One region of the Arthrobacter sp. BC5 genome, then DNA from elsewhere that is predicted to be linked to it. Evidence: riboswitches for the same ligand, from Rfam matches in the RefSeq annotation. Region 1 holds a riboswitch; each other region holds the start of a gene.
The links. A riboswitch is a leader RNA that binds a small molecule or an ion and turns the genes downstream of it on or off. The one in region 1 is predicted to bind cyclic di-AMP.

Region 2: it holds a riboswitch for cyclic di-AMP, as region 1 does, so the genes downstream of both, AC1MFI_RS02645 (NlpC/P60 family protein) here and AC1MFI_RS14015 (LysM peptidoglycan-binding domain-containing protein) in region 1, are expected to answer to the same signal.
Region 3: it holds a riboswitch for cyclic di-AMP, as region 1 does, so the genes downstream of both, AC1MFI_RS17635 (peptidoglycan DD-metalloendopeptidase family protein) here and AC1MFI_RS14015 (LysM peptidoglycan-binding domain-containing protein) in region 1, are expected to answer to the same signal.

Annotation. Positions count from the first base shown of each region.
Region 1 is NZ_CM155273.1:2,988,114-2,991,379, forward strand. Features, by position in the region: gene AC1MFI_RS14010 (DsbA family protein) at 1-620, opposite strand, end outside; gene AC1MFI_RS14015 (LysM peptidoglycan-binding domain-containing protein) at 953-1,756, opposite strand; cyclic di-AMP (ydaO/yuaA leader) riboswitch at 1,816-1,995, opposite strand; gene AC1MFI_RS14020 (PQQ-binding-like beta-propeller repeat protein) at 2,374-3,266, opposite strand, start outside.
Region 2 is NZ_CM155273.1:611,944-615,209, forward strand. Features, by position in the region: gene AC1MFI_RS02640 (NlpC/P60 family protein) at 1-483, opposite strand, end outside; gene AC1MFI_RS02645 (NlpC/P60 family protein) at 508-1,353, opposite strand; cyclic di-AMP (ydaO/yuaA leader) riboswitch at 1,359-1,543, opposite strand; gene AC1MFI_RS02650 (iron-dependent transcriptional repressor DtxR) at 1,672-2,370, opposite strand; gene serC (phosphoserine transaminase) at 2,626-3,266, shown strand, end outside.
Region 3 is NZ_JBWXPX010000002.1:20,092-23,357, forward strand. Features, by position in the region: gene AC1MFI_RS17630 (cytochrome c biogenesis CcdA family protein) at 1-768, opposite strand, end outside; cyclic di-AMP (ydaO/yuaA leader) riboswitch at 1,408-1,603, shown strand; gene AC1MFI_RS17635 (peptidoglycan DD-metalloendopeptidase family protein) at 1,673-2,671, shown strand; gene AC1MFI_RS17640 (SOS response-associated peptidase) at 2,743-3,237, opposite strand.

The sequences.
Region 1 (3,266 bases):
AGCGGCACATCGTTGATGAGGAAGGTCGGGGTTCCGGTGGCACCCAGGGCGGCGGCTTCCTCTGCGTCGGCTGTCACTGTCTGCTGCAGTTCCTTCGAGTCCAGGTCAGCCGTGAACCGTTCGATGTCAGGCACGCCGACGTTCTTAGCGATCCGGATCAGTTCCTCTGGCGGAAGCGCGATATGACCCCTTTCCGGGGCGTCGGCGAACACTGCCTTGTTGAATTCCCAGAACTTGCCTTGTTCCCCGGCTGCGCGTCCTGCGACCGCGGCCTGGAACGATTCCTCCCCGAAGACGGGCAGATCCCGCCACTCGATCCTTACCTGGCCCTCGTCGACGTACTTGTCGACCAAGGGGGGCAACGTGTTCCGGGAGAAAACCCCGCAGAACGGGCAACGGTAATCGGCGTACTCGACCACTACCACCGGAGCATCAACGGCCCCCAGTGCTGTCGCATCGCCGTCTATTCGGCGGGACTTATCCAGGTCCACCTCGCTGGGGCCAACGGATTCCCGGACACCGCTCACGGCAGATCCTTCCTGCCCCTGGGAGGTTTGCTCTTCAGTGATGAAGAAACCGATGAGCAACACCAATGTTGTTACCGCGAGTGTGGCAAGCACGGTGAGCAGGGTGTGGCGACTCGGGCGGGAACCCGTACGTGGCCCTGATGACATAAAGAGCTCCTGATGTAACGACCGGTCCACCTCTTTTCCTGATGCTGGCGGAGGGCGGTGTGTATGGAAGGGATAGGCCACATCGGTGGCGGGGAGTCGTTCGGCCGAGCAGCCTGAGGGGCCCTGAGCCGGCAGGATCGACTGACGAGGTGGCGCCCGTTGCTCGGTCCGGGCGTGGGCGCCACCTCGTGATCGACGTCCTACTCATTCACCTCGTCGAGAACCCGGGCACGTCGCGCACCATCTCGGCTGGTTCCGCCGGCGAGGTGAATGAGTTGTTAGCCGTTGACCCGATAGTAGATGGGACCGGAACCGACGTTCACGCTCTCCTCGATGGTTTGGTTCCCATTCCAGCCGCTGTGGATCGCGCGGCCTCCGCCGAGGTAGACCGCGTTATGGGAAAACCCCATGCCGCCATCGGCGTAGTACACGAAATCGCCAGGCTGCGGGTCCGATACCTGCGTGGCGTAGGACATCAGTGACTCGGGCGATTCATCACCGACGCCCTGGATCCCTGCCGCCCGCAGAGCGACTTCACCCAGGACGGTGCAGTCCTGGATCGCACCGAGTTGAGCCCTTGCTGATCCCAGGATGGCCTGGTTGATCGAGGTCGAAGCACTCTCGCTGCCCTGACCGATAGGGGTGATGGTTGCCGACTGTGCGCTTATCCCGCTCTGAACCTGAGCCGGGATTCCGGCTGCGTCGTACTGCCGGGACTGCTCGGCAGGTGCACCAGCCGAGGAAGCAGCGAGCTTGATGCTGTCACCCGGGTAGATGATGGAGCTGATGGTGAGGTTGTTGGCGGCCAGGAGCGTTTCCAGGTCCACCTGGTGGCGTGCGCTGATCAAACCCAGGGTGTCCCCGGGCTGCACCGTGTAGACGCTTCCAGCCCCCGACATGCTGAGAGCACCGGAGGACGGATTGACCGGTGACGCAAGCGCCGAAGTTCCGCTATACGTCCCGGATGCCGTGGCGCTGGCCTGGGCCGGGGCGGCCATGGTCAGCAACAACCCTGAGCCGACAATAATGACAGCCGCCTGGCGTCCCATCCGAGATCCCTGACGCACGGTGTTACCGGACACCAAGGTGCGCGCGCTTGTGCTCGCGCGGTGCCGTCCGTGGGTTCTTGACTGTGACATACATAACCTCTCCCTATACCTGCGAGGTGAGCTGTCGGGTTCGGGTAGGAGTCACCCGGCCGGCGGACCTAGCGTCCGCGCGGCTTCACCCCAAGGATTCGCATGGAATCCGCAAAATTGGGTTCCCCGCCTCTGCCTCGATGATCTGTGGACCCGGTTTCCGGCAGAGTTCGGTAAGAAACCAGGACGCCGCAACCAGATGAGCGGCACGGGGACCAACCTACCCGAAAATCATAAATGTATGAACATTTGTGGGAGGAGGCTGTGGGCCGCGTATCGCCAGCCAGTCAGCTGGCCGCAGGATGGTTGTTCCTCTCGTCTCTTCCTGGTTCGCGCGGCGGGCCCGTTCTTGGACAACACCCGCGCGCGGCGTCAACCCTGCCGGCACAGGCCACGTTGCTCCACCAGCGACATCCAGCCTCTTGCGGCGGCTCCTCCGGCAGTACAGCTAGCTCAGCGGGGAACCGCTAACCGGTGAGGGGGCTAGCCCAGCGGAAAGTGACCGCTACCGTGACCCTTATCGTGGTCACCGCAACCGCAGTGGCTGCTTCCGCGTCCGGTCACCGAGTTGAATCACCTTGGCTGTCAGCGGGCATTACGCGAGGGGTTGCAACTGCATATGTCCCGCTTTGATTCGTGGGGAACAAGGCGGTGCCGTCGGGAAGCATGGCCAGGGGAAGCATGTACTCGCCCGAGGCGAGGGTCGTCCCGGAATCAAGATCGATTCTGGCTGCTTGGCCGTTGACCTGGGCGTAGACCATCCCGGCGCCGGCGGCCGATACCTGGGCTTGGCCGGCAAATTCCCTGGCCCACAGAAGGCCCTCTCCAGGCCGCGCGGCTGTCACTGTGTATCCACCCTCCGGGCGCTGTGAGGTGAAAAGCACGGTGTGTGAGGCGTCATCCACTGTGGCCATACCCGATGGAGTTCCATCCACCCTGCCCAGTGGCGCACCGGTCCTGAGATCGTGGATGACGGACACAGGGGCAACCACCCCCGCAGGGTCGGCCCATTCCACGATTACGAGACCTCCGGTAGATGGTCCGTAGCTGCCTTCGTACTGGGCGCTGGCCCCCGGGCTAACACCGGAGGGGCCGGGGCTTAGTTCCGCGGACGCCCATAGTGTTTCGCCGGAGTGGCTGTCGGTGGCGAAGAAGGTGTCCGCGGTGCCCGTCAACGCGGTCCCATGGTGCTCGTAGAGAGCGGCACCGGCATGTTCGTCCACGACTGCGCCTGATGCGGCATCGAGCAACGTCGCTGGGGGTTGCTCGCTAGTGAGCGCCTTGGGCGTGTTGGCAAAGAGTAATCCGCCGCCGGGCGAAGGGCCGGGAACTTCGGTCGGTCCCCAGAGGACGTCCCCGTCTGCGGCGGAGAACGCCGTGGCGACGGTAATGCTCACGCCCTGTCCGTCGCTGCGGGCACTGGAGTCCAGAATGACAATTGCGGCTTCGCCTC
Region 2 (3,266 bases), 1.4 Mb from region 1:
GGCAGGTGCCGGAGCGGCAACAGCGGCCGCTGCGACGGGGGCTGCGACAGGCGCAGGGGCAGCGACGGGAGCTGCAGCAGGTGCGGGAGCAGCGGGGGCGGGAGCGGCGGGGGCGGGAGCCTGGACGACCGGGGCCTCCACGACCGGAGCCTCCACGACCGGGGCCTTCTCGGCGACGACCGGCTTGGCGTTGACCTTCACCGGCGTCATGTTGAAGGACACCGCCGTGCCGGTGGACGCGACGACAACCGCACGGTCCGAGGTCACGGTGACGTTGGAGGCGGCGACGTCGCGCTGGGGCTGCAGGTCTGCGGCATTGGCCGCGACGCCGCTGGTCAGGACGAGGCCCGAAGCCGCGGCGATGACGGCGGCCTGGCGGCCCATCCCGCCTGCGTTGGTGGTGACGGCCTTGGCGAGGGCCGAGAAGCTCGCAGCGTTCTGCGCTTCTCCCCGGTGGCGTGCAAGTGTGGCGCGTGAAGACATGGGGGGTTTCTCCGTGTGTGGTTTCTAGCGGACGCGGACGAAGCTGGCGCCGGGGAGGTCTGACAGGTTGTGGAGGCCGGTGTTCATACCGTTCAGGCCACCGCTGATGACCTGGCCGTTGCCGACGTAGATCGCGACGTGGCCGCCGGTGATCACGAGGTCGCCCGGAGCGGGGCTGCCGACGACATCGCCGAACTGGTAGAACTGGCCGGGAGCGAGGTCGCCGACGGACTTGCCGACCGAGCGCAGGGCCTTCTCGACCATGGCGGTGCAGTCCTGGGCGACGCCGATCTGGGCGTAGGCCGAGCCGACCAGCCCGGCAGCGACGCCGGAGGACTGGACGGGCGCGGGAGCCTGCTGCACCACGGGGGCGGCGGCAGGAGCCGCCGGTGCGGCAGCGACGGGCGCGGCGGGCCTGGCAACCGGCGCTGCAGGCACGGCGGCCGCTGCGGGAGCGGGAGCCACGGCGGGAGCAACAGCCACTGCGGGAGCGACAGGCGCGGCGACCTGCACGGCGGCTGGAGCGGGGGCGGCCTGGACGACGGGGGCCGGCGCCTCGACGACGGGCTCCGGAGCGGGAGTGACCTCGACGGCCACGCGGTCGAAGGAGACCTCGGCGGTGGCGGGGACCGTGACCTCGGCCGAGACGACCCGGCTCACGGCCAGTGCTGCGGAGGACTGGACCTCGCGCTCTGCGGTGGTGGCTCCCTGGGCCGGCAGGCCCGCGGTGAGCACCAGGCCCGATGCGGCGACGATGACGGCTGCCTGGCGGCCGACCGATCCGGCGTTGGACGCTACTGCGGCGGAAAGAGCCGTCAGCGGGCTCACGGTCTGGGGCGCGCGGTGGCGGCCCGAAAAGCTGTTGGACACGTTGGATTGCCTCTCCCAACGCCTGCGAGGTGAGCTGTCGGATTCGGATGGGAGTCACCCGGCCGCTGCGTGAACAGCGACTTAACCCCAAGGATTTCAGTTACGAAACCCGAAAATTGGTTCCCCCGCCTCTGCCATGCGATGGTGCGGACGGACCTCTGGCAATGGCAGAGCTAGGCGATTTGCAAGAGGGTGCCGGATCTAGAGCGAATTTGGCACGAGATGAAGGCTACAGCAGAATTCGCGTTATGTCACATTCCGGTCACGAAACGGTGTGTTCTTGGTGACGACGGTGCTCCGTGTACCCTGCCTGGCCGTTCAGGCCGCGACGGAGACGAACACGTGCGACGCGACTTCGGGCGGCAGTTCGAGTGCACCCTCGACGCCGGGGACGCGCACGGAGACGTAACCGCCCACGGACTCCAGGTTGAGGTGCGCGCCGGGGCGCAGGCCGCCCTCGTCGAGCTGCGTGAGGAGTTCCGGATCCACCTGGATCGGCTCGGCCAGGCGGACCAGCGTGACCTGCTTCTCGGGTGAGTAGGTGCCCATCGCGGAGAGCAGGGTCACCACGCCGTCCGTGAACAGCTCCGACTGGACGCCGCCGATCGCCTCGAGGCCGGGGATGGGGTTGCCGTAGGGGGATTCGGAGGGCTTCCCGAGCAGTTCGTAGAGCCTGCGCTCGACGCGCTCGCTCATGACGTGCTCCCAGCGGCAGGCCTCGTCGTGTACGTACGCCCAGTCGAGCCCGATGACGTCGCTCAGCAGCCGCTCGGCGAGGCGGTGCTTCCTCATGACCTCGGTAGCACGCCGGCGGCCCACCTCGGTCAGTTCCAGGTGCCTGTCGCCGGAGACCACCACGAGTCCGTCACGCTCCATGCGACCGATGGTCTGGGACACGGTGGGCCCGGAGTGGCGCAGCCTCTCGGCGATGCGCGCACGGAGCGCCACGATGTTCTCTTCCTCGAGCTCAAGGATGGTCCGCAGGTACATCTCGGTGGTGTCGATGAGATCCGTCATGCGGTTCAGCTCCTTGGTGCGGTGCGGGTGCCCGGCTGGAATGCCTCACGCCGGCGAGGGGGGCCACAGCCGCCACGGCCTGTTCCGCCCCACGCTTCCCAAGGTTAACGCATGGCGCAACAGGCCCGGCAATCCCGGCGGGAGCACGGCGGTGGCGGTCCGGGCGTCGTCCGGGGCAGCGTTCACAAATGGAGGCACCGCTCGAGCTGGGGCAGAATGAGGGCGAGACCCGACGCCGAGACAGCTGGAGCAGCCATGACCGAAACGCCCCGCATCCCCGAACACCTGCTGCCTGCGGACGGCCGGTTCGGCGCAGGCCCCTCCAAGGTCCGGAGCGGGCAGATCGACGCCCTCGTGTCGGCCGGCCGGACCCTGCTCGGGACCTCCCACCGGCAGGCCCCCGTGCGCAGCCTGGTGGGCCGTGTACGGGAAGGGCTCGCCACCTTCTTCGGAGCACCCGCCGGCTATGAGGTGGTGCTCGGCGTAGGCGGCTCGACGGCATTCTGGGACGTCGCGACGTTCGGACTCGTGGAACGGAAGGCGCAGCACCTCTCGTTCGGCGAATTCGGCTCCAAGTTCGCCTCCGCCACCGACAGGGCGCCGTTCCTCGAGGCCTCCAGCATCATCACGTCCGAGCCCGGCTCGCGCCCGTCGGCCGTCGCCGAAGCCGGGGTGGATACGTACGCCTGGCCGCAGAACGAGACCTCGACCGGCGTCGCGGCTCCCGTCCGCAGGATCGAGGGTGCGGACGACGGCACGCTGGTCCTCGTGGATGCGACGTCCGCCGCGGGCGGCCTCGATGTGGACGTGTCGCAGGCCGACGTCTACTACTTCGCGCCGCAGAAGAACTTCGCCTCCGACGGCGGGCTGTGGCTCGGGCTCTTCTCCCCCGCAGC
Region 3 (3,266 bases), on a different replicon from region 1:
GGTGTCCGTGATGAAACCGGACAGTTTGACGCTGGCCGCGGTGACTGCCGGGCTCATGATCCCGCCGGCTTTCCCGCCGCTCAGGGCCGGAACCCAGTAGAGCAGCAGATAGATCCCGGCCAGGACCAGCGCGGCACCACCGAGGCGGTTGATGTAGGGCAGCAGCCGGCGGACGTGGCGGGCCACGGCATCGCGGGCCACTGCTGCGCCGAGGGAGAGAAGGATCAGCACCACAGACGACCCGGCGGCGTAGGCGGCGAAGACGGCCAGGAGCCCGAGCAGGCTTCCCGTAGACACGGCCTGCGCCACGACAGCGAGCAACAGGGCCAGACTGCAGGAAAGGGCGGCGACTGCGTAGGCCACACCGTAGCCGAATACTCCTTTAAGTCCCGAGCCTGTCCCATCCGTCCTGAGGAACCGGTGGAGGTTCACCCGTGTACCGGGCAGTTTCCAGCCGAACAGCATGCCGAGCCCGGCAATGACGATCACGGCACCGATGAGAACCGCTGCCCACGGCAGCGCGGAAGCAATGGACCGCAGTCCCACCGCGACGAGCAGACCGGCGGTCACGAAAACCACGGCGAACCCGCCGCTCAGCGCAACGCCTGCCCGGAGTCCCGCCAGCAGCGGCCGCCTACGCCCGGCGCCAGTACCCTCAGTGCCGGAGCTGATGAAGTACGCCAGGTAGGTCGGCAGCATCGCGAACCCACACGGATTCACGGTCGCGAGCATCCCGGTGACAAAAGCCAGACCCAGCGCCCCGGTCATCTACCTGCCCCCTTGTCAGAGGCAGCCGGTGGCGTAAGTGCCGGGGAAGCATCCGAGCACGAGGGCGGACCTTGATCAATTCCGGGGGCACAGCAGTCACTGGCCGTCCTTGTCCTGCCGGTACTGCGCCGCAGCATCCACAGCAGAAGGCCAGCTGCGACGATTCCTGCGGTGGCGAGCATCCAGGAGCTGCCGATCACTGCACCTGTTGCCCCGAAGACACCGGTCGCGATGAGCAAGACCGGCACTCCGCAGCACAGCAGTGCCACGAGAACAAGACCAGCCATGGACAGCAAAAAACCCGCCGTCAGCGTCAGGCCGGAGCGTTCGTTTAGCTTCGCATCTGTGGACATGATTAATCCTTTCGAGCTTTCGTGCCGCCCGACCCCGACTGGCCGTCAGGCGCAACCGGGACCACACAACTCCGTTCAGCCCCATGATCGACATTCCTCTCTGGGGGAAGGTCAAGCCGGTGCACCCTGATCCCGAGAAATACGTGGTGCAGGTGAGCACCTGAAGGCGGGCCACGCGCTGAGAGTTGGGGCAGCCGCCGGGGGCGGGATTCGCCCAGTATTGACCTTGCCCCCTAGGGGAAGGTCAACACTGGTTGGCGTAACACCATCAGAGGTGTTCGCCCGGTGAACAAATTTGCTCAATCCTGCCGCTGTCCCCGGGCCCGTCTGCAGTGAACATCAGGCAGGAGCGGGGGAACCACCGGTGGGCTTCACTGAAGCCCTTGGGGCTAAGCCGCTGATCAATCCGTTGAGGGATTTCAGCGTCCGGATGATCCCATCCGAGTCCGACAGCTAACTCCGTAGGCAGTGGGAAAGGCTACTTCTTGTCCAAGAACCATCATTCGGCGCGCCACCGCGCAATTCCTGTCCGCAGCCGCCCGGTGCGGGCAGTGTCGGACGCGGTGAGCTCGCACGCGGGAAATATAGGCCGCTCAACGGCCATCGTTGCCGCCGCATCCGGTCTACTGCTCAGTGCCGGCCTTCCAGCCAACGCCACCACCGACACCCATCAGGGCGAGAGCGGCGCAACTACCCATACGGTCGTTCCCGGTGACACCCTGGGAAACATCGCCGGACAGTACGGCGTGGAGCTGGACACCGTGTTCTCCCTCAACGGGATGAACCAGAACACCATCATCTACCCGGGCAATACCATCAGCGTGAAGGGTGAGGTGAACGCCCCGACGCCGACTACTCACACAGTCGTGTCCGGTGACACCCTGGGAAACATCGCCGGACAGTACGGCGTAGAGCTGGACACCGTGTTCACCCTCAACGGGATGAACCAGAACACCATCATCTACCCCGGCGACATCATCGCTCTGACGGGTGAGGTTGCCATCGGAGGCCCTGCCCCCGTTGCACCCGCCGTGCCGGCTAGCGCTGTCCCGACGTTACCGGCACCTGCAACGGCGGCGCCAGTAGCACCTGTAGCAGTGCCGGCGACACTTGCCGTGCCGGCTATAAGTGTTCAGGCGGTATCGGCACCCGTGCCAGCACCTGCAACGGCGCCAGTGAGCCGGCTGAGCCTGCCTCTGGCGAACGCGTCGGTGAACTCCCCCTATGGTTACCGCGGTGCCGGGGAGTTCCATACCGGCACTGATTTCGCAGCCGGATGCGGCACCCAGGTCCTCAGTTCCGCCGCAGGGACAGTCATTGAAGCGGGGTTCAGCGCCTACGGTGGCGGCAACCGGATTGTCGTCGATCATGGAAACGGTCTTCAGACCACCTACAACCACCTGGAAACCATCGGGGTGCAGCTGAACCAGTCCGTCGGAACCGGGAATCCCATCGGAGTCGCCGGATCCACCGGGAACTCCACCGGCTGCCACCTGCACTTCGAGGTAGTCGTCAGCGGCCAAACAGTGGATCCCGCTTCCTGGCTTTAACACCGAGGTGAGCGGCGCACCTTGCGCCGCACACCACGGTCCCATTCTGCCTTCCGGCAGCTGACGCTCACCTAAGCAAGTGGTGAGATGAGATCTGGCCCGTTGTTGCGGACGGATCCGACTTCCTTGCCGACGATCCGCGGAACAAGGTTGGGTTCGGGGATGGTGTCGATGAAGTGCTGCACCTGGTCCCGCTCGGTCATGGTCGGGTCCAGCCACTGATCCTGCAGGTCCTTCGGGATGATGACCGGCGTCCGATCATGAATGTGCCCGAGCGCGTCATGCGCGGCCCGGGTGAGGATCGTCGCTGTGACCAGCCACCTGTCCTCGGCATCCTCGGCCTTCGTCGGGTCGGGCCAGAACTCGTACAGGCCGGCGAAGCCCAGCAGCTGCTCCTCGTCCTCGCCGTGCAGGTAGTGCGGGGTTTTCGTCCCGTCCTCGTTCTTCTGCCACTCGTAGTACCCGTTCGCGGGTATCAGGGCTCGCCGCTTCGCGGCCGCGGCGCGAAACGACGGCTTCTCCGTCACCGTCTCGCTGCGGGCGTTGATCATCCGTGTTGACTGCACTACTTACCCCTGCTGCCATTCAACCCAAT